2 regions of the Levilactobacillus sp. FUA 3915 genome follow, and region 2 is predicted to be linked to the other one. Evidence: a T-box and tRNA genes for the amino acid it is inferred to sense, from the RefSeq annotation. Region 2 holds a T-box; the other holds one or more tRNA genes.

Region 1 (5,137 bases), 140 kb from region 2:
TCCAGTCAGCTGATTGTTAGCAAAGGCTTGATCCCCCAGCGCGGTCAGTGTCTCAGGTAATACCAAGTGGCCCTGAATCTGGTTGTTCGCAAAGGCCGCCGTCCCAATTGAGACCACGTTTTGGCTCAACGACAGCGACTGAATCGTATTATTTTCAAAGGCATCGTCCGCAATGCTAGTCACCGAATTGGGAATGACTAACTGCTGAAGCTGATTGCTCTGAAAGGCCCCGGCGTTGATCTGCTGCAAGTTCCCCAGATCAACCGTCACCAAGTCGTTATTGGCAAACGCCCCGGCCCCCACGGACCAGATACCGCTCGTAAATTTGATCGTTTTTAATTGGTTATTCGTAAACGCATAGTCCCGAATGACCTGTAGATTTTGGCCCAGCGTCACATCCGTTAGCCCCGCCCCATTGAAGGCGTTCGCGGCAATCTCCGTGACCGGCAAGTTCAAATAGGTATCCGGAATCGTAATCTGCGTGCCGTGCGTCTGATTGGCAAAACCCGTCACCACGTAGCCGTCCTTGCCCTCATTTAACGTGTAGGCCAGTGCCGACTGCGTATCAGCATCGGGAGTCGTGGTCGGCGCTGTCAGCACACCGCTCGCAGGTGTCGCATCAGGTGTTGAATTCGTTGTGTCTTCAGTCGATGGTTCGTCTTGTCCCGTTGGCTGCTCCACGTCTCTTAACAGTAAATACCGAGTCGCTCGCAGCGATGGCTTGATTGCCGTTGGTGTTGTTTTCTCGGATGAAACCATTGGCTTGGGCGTCACCGGCGTCTGTGTCGGCGTGACTGGCGTGATTGGTTTCGTCCCAGTCGTTGGTGCTGGTTTCGTTGTCGGTTCAGAACTCGGTATCACGGGTTTAGCCGGCTCTTCCGGTGTCACCGTCTCGTCTGACGTCCCAGTACCTTTCTGAGCGGAACCAGTCCCAGCACCGGTACCTGTTTGTCCAGACTGCGACACATCAGCCGGCGTGACCGAACTCGTCGCTTGGGTGGTCGCCACATTCTCCGTTTGGGGCTCACCGTCACCAGCAGTCGTTTCTCGGGTATCCGCAAAGACCGGCGTCGTGACGAGCATGACCCCCGCCCCTAGGCTCACTAAGGTGACACCGGCATAGATCCACCGACAACTAGGTTGCTGAACTTGACTAAGATGTTGCCATTTTTCTTTAAACATCAACTGCCACCCCTTTCACGAGCACCGACTGCCCCTTTTAAGATTATCCTAACACCCCACGAACTATTTGTCAGCGCTGATAAATTGAAAACTGGGGTAACGATTGTCCCTATAATTTGCTGGTGCCATGTTCTATACCCAGTTGACGCCGCCAGAACCCGGATTAGTGCACCGGTTTTCTCACGTTTTTGTCTAGCCACTGACTCATTTACAGGACGACCGCCCCAAAATGTCCAATTTTAAAATAATTTCGTGAAATACACAAAAAGGCGCTCGAGAAATTCCTCGGGCGCCATAATCTAAAATATAAATGAACGCATAAAAAAACAGTCACACACCGTGACTGTTCCTTAGTTGGGCTAGCTGGGTTCGAACCAGCGCATGACAGGATCAAAACCTGTTGCCTTACCACTTGGCTATAGCCCAATAATAAAAATGGTGGGGAGTGGATTCGAACCACCGAACCCGAAGGAGCGGATTTACAGTCCGCCGCGTTTAGCCAGACTTCGCTACCCCACCAAAACGTGAATCGTCGTAACGAATCAACTACACTATCATACAAAAAACTGCATAAATCGTCAAGACTTTTTTGCAGTTTTTTTTATTTTAAATTCAAAATCCTTAATTGGCGCTGCCATTCAACAAAAAAATCGGGCTGGGACCACTCGTCGATTCGCCGATTATGGTACCCAACTGCCTGATTGTAATAGGTAGTCGGGCCAAAGGTTGCGGGGGCGAAGCGGCTGTGGACGTGACCGAATAAAGTATCAGCCACTGAATATTTTTCCAAAACGGCCCCAATCCGCGGGCTCCCTAGCATGGCATTGGCCATGTTCCAGAAACGATCGTCATCCGTATACCGGATATAGTCCTGGCGTGGGACAAAGTGGGTCATAAACAGGACCCGTTTGCCGGCGACCTGTGCCTGTACCAATTGATCGGTCATCTGTGCCACGACCTGATTCAGCCGTTCCGGATCACTTTGGGGTTGTTCAATGCTACTGTCGATCCAAAAGGCCCGCTTCCAGCTCAAAAAATTCCGGCCGACCAGGTTATTAGCAAATTGATAATCATACCAGCCATTATTGCCGATTACCCGCCAGTTAGTCCCCGGAAGGTCTAAAGACCCACGATGGAAGTAAACGGGCGTCTGCGACGATTCTAGGCCCGCATACGTGATATCGTGCAACATGTCATGATTCCCCGCAATAAACCGCACCTTGGCTGGTGCCATGAGCGCTTGTAACCGGGTGACGAAGGCTAGCGACTGACTAAAGTAATTGGTCACGTCACCGGCGATTAAATACAGTCCCACGTTCCGTTGGGTCAGGTACGCCGCCTGCTGTTGGGCAACGGCCTCTGCGTCCTGCTGGTTGATGTCTAAATGTAAGTCACTGATCATGGCCACCTTAACCACGTCGTCGCCCCCTTTCAAATATAGTCGCACAAAAAAATGCCACTCCATCATAGAGTAGCACTTTTTCGCCAGAAACAAATTATTTAATTCCGGCCATTAAGTTCTTAATTGGTTTAACCAGGGCAAACATAATCAGCCCAGCGACGATGGCCACGATGGCCACGCCCATGAAGTAAGCTGCTTCGTTTTCTGGCGTGTATAATTTAACGATTTGCGCGTTAACGGCTTGTCCGGCAGCATCGGCTAAGAACCACATACTCATCATTTGAGATTGGAACGCCTTTGGTGCTAACTTGGTCGTCACGGATAATCCGATTGGTGAAATCAACAGTTCGGCAATTTCAACAACTGCCCAGCTACCAACTAACCAAAGCGGACTGACCCGAGCATCCGTCCCGAACATGACAACAGGAATCACCATGATCAGGTAAGAAGCCCCAGCGAACAGCATCCCAGTTGCGAACTTGGCTGGAGAGCTAGGTTGCTTCTTACCCCAACGGTTCCACATTGCAGCGAAGAATGGCGTGTAGATCAAGATGAACAGTGGGTTTAACATTTGGTACCAAGATGGCAAAATGTGAATGCCTAAGAAATGGTTGTTCGTCTGGTTGGCAGCGAATAAGGCCAACACAGATGACCCTTGTTCTTCAATTGCCCAGAAGATCATGGCAGCGATGAACAGGCCTAAGTAAGCCCACACGTGCTTCCGTTCAGTGCTGGTAACTTTTTTACTCGTTAAGAAAATCGTGAAGTAAACGACTGGTGCAGCAATCGCGATAACGGATAATAAGAGCACGAAGTTGTTTAAGTTCAGTGAACCTAAGAGGTACATCAAGATAATGATCAATCCGAAAGCAACCAAACCAATGGTCCCACGAACGGTCAGCTTCTTCATGTCACCGGGTTCCAGTGGGTCAGTTGGGTAAAGACTATCCTTACTCAAGTACTTCTTCCCACCGATCCAGTATTGAACCAGACCTAAGAACATCCCAATAGCGGCCAAGGAGAACCCTAAATGGAAGTTGTATTTCAGGCCTAACCACCCAACCAAGAGCGGTGCGACCAAGGAACCCAGGTTAATCCCGAAGACGAAGATGGTGAACCCAGCATCACGCCGCGTATCGCCCTCATCGTAAAGTCCCCCAACCATTTCGGAAACGTTAGGCTTCAACAGCCCAGTCCCCAAAACAATCAAGAGGATTGAGATGAAGAGTGCCATGGAACCGGCTGGAACAGACAAGGCAACGTGCCCGAACATAATCAGGACACCACCGATGAAGACGGTCTTCCGACTTCCCCAGACACGGTCACTCATGTAGCCCCCAAGAACTGAGGATAAGTAAACCATGGATCCGTAAATGGACATTACGGAAGCAGCAGTTGCTTGACTAAAACCTAACCCACCCTTAGTCACTGAGTAGTACATGTAGTAGATCAGGATAGCCCGCATGCCGTAGTAACTGAACCGTTCCCACATTTCAGTGAAGAACAGCGTTGATAACCCACGCGGTTGACCGAAGAATGTTCGGTCGGTAGTGGTGCTTGGTTCTGGTTTGTTATTCAAAACGATAATACCTCCATTGCATTTCTGAAAATGAATAATTTTATTTTCCGCAATGCACATCCTAAAAGCTGATGGCGACGGTGTCTCATAGACCTCTAATAAAACATAGTAGTAATTATACTGCACGAACTCCCGTTACGCAACGGTTTTCCGAATAAAAACGTCTTCATTCCTTTGGCGTCCGACAAAAAACAATGATGAAATTATTAGTCGTCTCATGCAATCCTCTTATTTTTTATTCATTTCCGCCTCATTCAAAATATTAAGAAATTTATGTATAAAATTCGTTTTAATTACCCTCTGTGCCCCTAATAAGGTGTTCAGTCGACATAAAAAAAGACGCCCTGCAGATTCACAAGGCGTCCCACGCGGAATTCTAATTTAGATGGCAGCGGCTGGTACTAAATTTAACTTGCCACAAGCAAACTTAACCAAGGCCTGACCGTTTAACCAACCATAGATGTCGTTAGGAATATCAACGGTTGGGACCTGGGTATTCATAGCCGCAGTATCAGCAGCGTTAGCCGTTTGTGGGGCCAACAGGATCAAGTCTTGGTCTGCCAACAGTTCAGGAGTCAAGTCAGCCATCACAGCCGCCTTAAAGCACAACGGTGCTTGCCGAGTTTCTGCAGTTCGTTTGGCTTCACCTAAAAATAAATGACTTGAATTTTCATTTCCGGATAATAATAAGACGTTTTTCATGATGACCTCTCCCTTTTTCGTATCTCTATTCGATAAATATAGGATAGCACTTTCATGAGTAGACCACAATAGGTTTATCAAATAAATCAATATTTAATTTATTATCCTAATCAGCTTCAAACCGGCATTTTCAGTTCTATACCAATTATTTTCAGATGACTATACCAATTGTGCAATACACGTTAATGCCATTTTGGCTTTCAATTGACTGTTTGTTTTATGAAAGCACAAAAAAAGCCGCTGGTCTACGACCAACGACTACTTTGATGCCG
Region 2 (5,137 bases):
AATTCCTTTGAGTTTCAACCTTGCGGTCGTACTCCCCAGGCGGAGTGCTTAATGCGTTAGCTGCGGCACTGAAGGGCGGAAACCCTCCAACACCTAGCACTCATCGTTTACGGCATGGACTACCAGGGTATCTAATCCTGTTCGCTACCCATGCTTTCGAGCCTCAGCGTCAGTTACAGACTAGACAGCCGCCTTCGCCACTGGTGTTCTTCCATATATCTACGCATTCCACCGCTACACATGGAGTTCCACTGTCCTCTTCTGCACTCAAGTTACCCAGTTTCCGATGCACTTCTCCGGTTAAGCCGAAGGCTTTCACATCAGACTTAAGAAACCGCCTGCGCTCGCTTTACGCCCAATAAATCCGGACAACGCTTGCCACCTACGTATTACCGCGGCTGCTGGCACGTAGTTAGCCGTGGCTTTCTGGTTAAATACCGTCAACTTCTGAACAGTTACTCTCAGAAGTGTTCTTCTTTAACAACAGAGTTTTACGAGCCGAAACCCTTCTTCACTCACGCGGCATTGCTCCATCAGACTTTCGTCCATTGTGGAAGATTCCCTACTGCTGCCTCCCGTAGGAGTTTGGGCCGTGTCTCAGTCCCAATGTGGCCGATTACCCTCTCAGGTCGGCTACGTATCATTGTCTTGGTGGGCCTTTACCTCACCAACTAACTAATACGCCGCGGGATCATCCAGAAGTGATAGCCGAAGCCACCTTTCAAACAAGAACCATGCGGTTCTTGTTGTTATACGGTATTAGCACCTGTTTCCAAGTGTTATCCCCTGCTTCTGGGCAGATTTCCCACGTGTTACTCACCAGTTCGCCACTCGCTTCAATGTTAAAATCAGTGCAAGCACGTCATTCAACGGAAGCTCGTTCGACTTGCATGTATTAGGCATGCCGCCAGCGTTCGTCCTGAGCCAGGATCAAACTCTCATCTTAAAGATGATGCTTGAATAGCTCATCGATTGTTGTTACTTTTTGTTATAAAAGCGAATTGACTTCGCAAATATTGTTTGGGTTTGATACCAAGTATCAAACCGCCCTACACATATTTGGTTTGTCGAAACAATGTTCAGTTTTCAAAGGTCTACCAGCTATCTGCTCTCGCAGACAACTTAATCATCATATCATTTAACTGATTTGATGTCAACAAGAAGTTTGATTTAACAACGTTTCTCGTTGACGGTTACTTCCAACGAAGCAACCTAGTTAATATATCATTTTGTTGTCATGCTTGTCAACAACTATTTTCAATCTTTCGAATTGGTCTAGTTGGTTAATCGCCGTGACAACGTATATAACTATACCAACCACAGCCCACCCCGTCAACTAAAAACTGAAAATAAAACAATCTTTTTTCAAAGGCATATCTTATGATTGAAAGCTTCCAAATAGTTACCTGACGGCCGTGTGTTTCCTGTTTTTTATCCAACAACCGTTCGTCTTTATTTTGACGACAAAAAAGCACGCGCTAGCCAATGGCCTGCGCGTGCTTCATTATTTTAGCAATTAAGCTTCAACCCGGACTAAGAAGTAACGCTTTTTACCCCGACGAACGATGACAAACTTACCATCAAACGCACTGGTTGGATCAATATCGATATCCGTTGCCGTGACTTTTTCACCATTGATGCGGATGGCACCGTTAGTTAAGTCTTCTCGTGCTTGACGCCGAGAGGATTCAATCTTCGTGTCATCAACTAACCACTCAACGATGTTCTTCTGATCAGCGTTAACCGTGACGGAAGGCATCTTCTTGAAACCCTGTTCGATTTCACTAGCCGTCAGGTCAGCAACATCCCCGGAAAAGAGGGCCTTGGTAATGTGTTGGGCTTCCGCAACCGCGTCTTCACCATGAACAAACGCCGTGACTTCTTCAGCCAAACGCGTTTGGGCCAAGCGCTTTTCTGGATGCGTGGCAACCGCGTCTTCCAGTTCTTTGATTTCATCTTGGCTCAGGAACGTAAAGTACTTCAAGAACTTCACAACGTCCCGGTCATCCGTGTTGATCCAGAATTGGTAGAATTCGTAAGGTGAAGTCTTTTCTGGGTCTAACCAGATGTTGCCGCCTTCAGACTTCCCGAACTTGGTGCCATCGGCCTTCAATAACAAGGGGATCGTTAAACCGTAAGCCTTAGCGTCCGCACCCTCTTGCTTATGGATAAGGTCGATACCGGCCGTGATGTTCCCCCATTGGTCAGCCCCACCAATTTGCAGTTGAACATCTTCTGCTTGGTATAAATGAAGAAAATCGATGGATTGCAAGATTTGGTAAGTGAATTCCGTGTAAGAAATCCCGACCTCTAGCCGTGAAGCGACAACTTCCTTGTTCAACATGTTATTCACGTTAAACAGCTTCCCGTAATCACGCAAGAAGTCTAACAGGGAAACCTTTGAAAGCCAGTCGTAGTTGTTCACAATTTTGAAGGACCCATCTTGACCAAAGAGGTGTTCCATCTGCTTCGTTAAGCAGTCCTGGTTGTGACGAACTTGATCCATCGTTTGTAAGACCCGTTCCGCCTTCTTACCTGAAGGATCACCGATTGACCCGGTGGCCCCACCAATCACAATGTATGGCCGGTGACCGGCTAATTGGAATCGTTTCAAAATCATGAAGGGAATCAGGTGACCAATGTGCATGGAATCCCCAGTTGGGTCAATCCCTGCGTACAGTCCAACGGCCTTTTCGTTGACCAAGTCGCCTAAACCCGTTTCATCCGTCTGTTGGTTAATGGCGCCGCGCCATTTCAATTCATCAATAATCGACATATTTCGTTCCTCCTAAATTAGCTACAACATAAAAAAGTCCCCAATGGCTAATGCCATCAGGGACGAATTAAAATCCGCGTTACCACCCAAGTTGTTGTCAATTGACAACCGCTCGCCATCGTTAACGGAATGACCCGCCGGAAAATCCGGCCGCTCCACAGCGTAATTCGTGAACACGGACGTTCTGACTCTCAGCATCGTCAGATCTCTTGACCGGAGCCGCCCTCACTACTGAACTGTTTCTTAGCTTATGCCCTTGATGATACCGGGCGCGCACCGAAAAGTCAATAGACGGCCGCGGTTTTACCCGCTAGACGTTAAAGAGGTTCTAAAACAAGTCTTTAATCGTGGTCAGCACAATCTGCACGTTGAGAATCGTTAAGACAATGGTACAAGTCCATGCCAACACCGTTACCCAGCGCTTGTTGACCCACTGCTCCCCCATGATTTTCTTGGAGGAGGTAAAGATGGTCAACGGAATCATGGAGAATGGCAGAGCAATCGACAGGAAGACCTGTGAATTCACCAGCAGGTTATCCAGTGCGCGTTCGCTTCCCCCGTAAAAGACGGTCGCGATAATCACGGGCACCACGGAAATCAGCCGGGTAACCAGTCGCCGGACCCACAAAGGAATCTTCATATTGATGAAACCTTCCATAATAACTTGTCCCGTCAGTGTTCCCGTAATCGTTGAGTTTTGCCCAGACGCCAGTAAAGCAACGGCAAACAGCGTGGATAAGACGGGTGACGCCACGGCGCCTGCCAAGTGGTTATCCTGTAAAGCTGCGTACAGGTTACCGAACGTGCCCAACTGATCCGTCCCCTTACCGAAGAACATCGCTGCCCCCAGCAAAAGTAACAGACAGTTGATCACAAATGCGCCAAACAATTGAATGTTAGAATCCCAAGTCGTGAATTTCACGGCCCGCGCCATTTCAGCCGGGTCTTCTCGGTCAAACTTACGGGTCTGTGAAATTGAAGAGTGTAAATACAGGTTATGTGGCATCACGGTTGCCCCCACAATTCCTAAGGCCATGGTTAATTGCCCGGGATGCACAATTTCTGGCCGCGGAATGAAGTTGGCCACGGCTGCGCCCATGTTCGGCTGCGCAATGATGACTTCGTAGGCGAAGACCACCAGGATCACCGTGATCAAGCACAAGACGATAGCTTCAATTTTACGGAAGCCCAGTTTAGTTAATAACAATAGTAACGCGTAGTGCTAGTCATGTAATATTTATTGGATAGAATCTTGAATCAAATCAAATAGTATGCAAAAAGCCCGCATTTGCGGTAGCTTCTAAGGTGACTAAACCAGAAAGAAGAACCGTAAATGCAAGGCCTCCTTAAAACTATCCCAAAATTCAATTTAATTCAAGAGACTATCCAGAAATTCATCAAAATTATCACACCTGTTTACCAACTTTTGCCAAAATATATTCGTTTCCGTCAAAATTACAAACAGCTAAAAGTCAGTGATATCACTATTATCGCCTGCATGCTTACGCGAATAGACTTACGGGACCCATCAGAAACGCACTTCCACCAAACTTTGATGGCAGCAGGAATTATCGTCCCAGAACGTAGCCGTTACAACCGCCGGTGCCGAAATCTTCTTCAAATAATGAAGCTGATTCGCTGGCAATTATTGAAGCAATATCGTCACAGCACTACCTATGAAATCATTGATAGTGCACCAATCACTTTAGTCTCAGCAAGGCGTAGTAATCAAGCTAGGGTCTTACGAGGTGTTGCCGATAAAGGTTTTAACGCCACCAAACAGTTATATTATTACGGATTCAAACTACACGCGGTCATGGATAATAATGGATATTTCGTGAACTGGGAACTAACAGCGGCCAACGTTGATGATCGAAAGCCAGTCGAAGAATTATTGCGAGAAGTCCCAGCACGTCAGGTTCTAGCGGACGGCGGCTATCTTAGCCGTCCCCTTCAGCAACGGCTGAAAACGCAAGGAATCAACTTCTGGTTCCCACTACGAAAGAACATGCGTGACTCAGGCCACGTTAACTCTTCGTTTTTAAAGAATCAACGGCGCCACATTGAGACTGGTTTTAATAATCTCAATACGGTAGGCCACTTTGAACATCCAGGAACCGGTACGCTAATCGGCTTAGGCAGCCGATTAGCAGCACTGTTCTTGTGGAATACACTCAAAGTTCATAGTAATCTGGTTCGTGGCCGAAGTGGATTGCGAATAGACTAGCACTACGCGTAATAGTAATAAAACGTCAAAGACGGTCAAGGAAACCCCGAGAATCAGAGGAACCCCAAACAGCAGCTGCAAGGCGATTGCGCCCCCGATAACTTCCGCAATATCCGTTGCCATAATCGCTAATT

Evidence for each region. The T-box of region 2 lies ahead of tyrS (tyrosine--tRNA ligase). A T-box ahead of a tRNA ligase gene usually reads a tRNA of that ligase, here a tRNA-Tyr.
Region 1: it has a tRNA-Tyr gene. The T-box ahead of tyrS (tyrosine--tRNA ligase) is inferred to sense a tRNA for this amino acid. The anticodon was not compared.

The regions. Positions count from the first base shown of each region.
Region 1 covers NZ_CP168704.1:410,058-415,194, forward strand. Annotated here, with positions in the region: gene ACEPST_RS02320 (leucine-rich repeat domain-containing protein) at 1-1,182, opposite strand, end outside; tRNA gene ACEPST_RS02325 (tRNA-Gln) at 1,537-1,608, opposite strand; tRNA gene ACEPST_RS02330 (tRNA-Tyr) at 1,619-1,701, opposite strand; gene ACEPST_RS02335 (metallophosphoesterase) at 1,784-2,584, opposite strand; gene ACEPST_RS02340 (peptide MFS transporter) at 2,679-4,163, opposite strand; gene ACEPST_RS02345 (cellobiose PTS IIC subunit) at 4,545-4,865, opposite strand; tRNA gene ACEPST_RS02350 (tRNA-Thr) at 5,133-5,137, opposite strand, start outside.
Region 2 covers NZ_CP168704.1:547,952-553,088, forward strand. Annotated here, with positions in the region: rRNA gene ACEPST_RS02895 (16S ribosomal RNA) at 1-946, opposite strand, end outside; gene tyrS (tyrosine--tRNA ligase) at 1,517-2,776, opposite strand; T-box leader at 2,832-3,030, opposite strand; partial or broken gene ACEPST_RS02905 (divalent metal cation transporter) at 3,105-3,989, opposite strand; gene ACEPST_RS02910 (IS982 family transposase) at 4,110-5,003, shown strand; partial or broken gene ACEPST_RS02915 (Nramp family divalent metal transporter) at 5,013-5,137, opposite strand, start outside.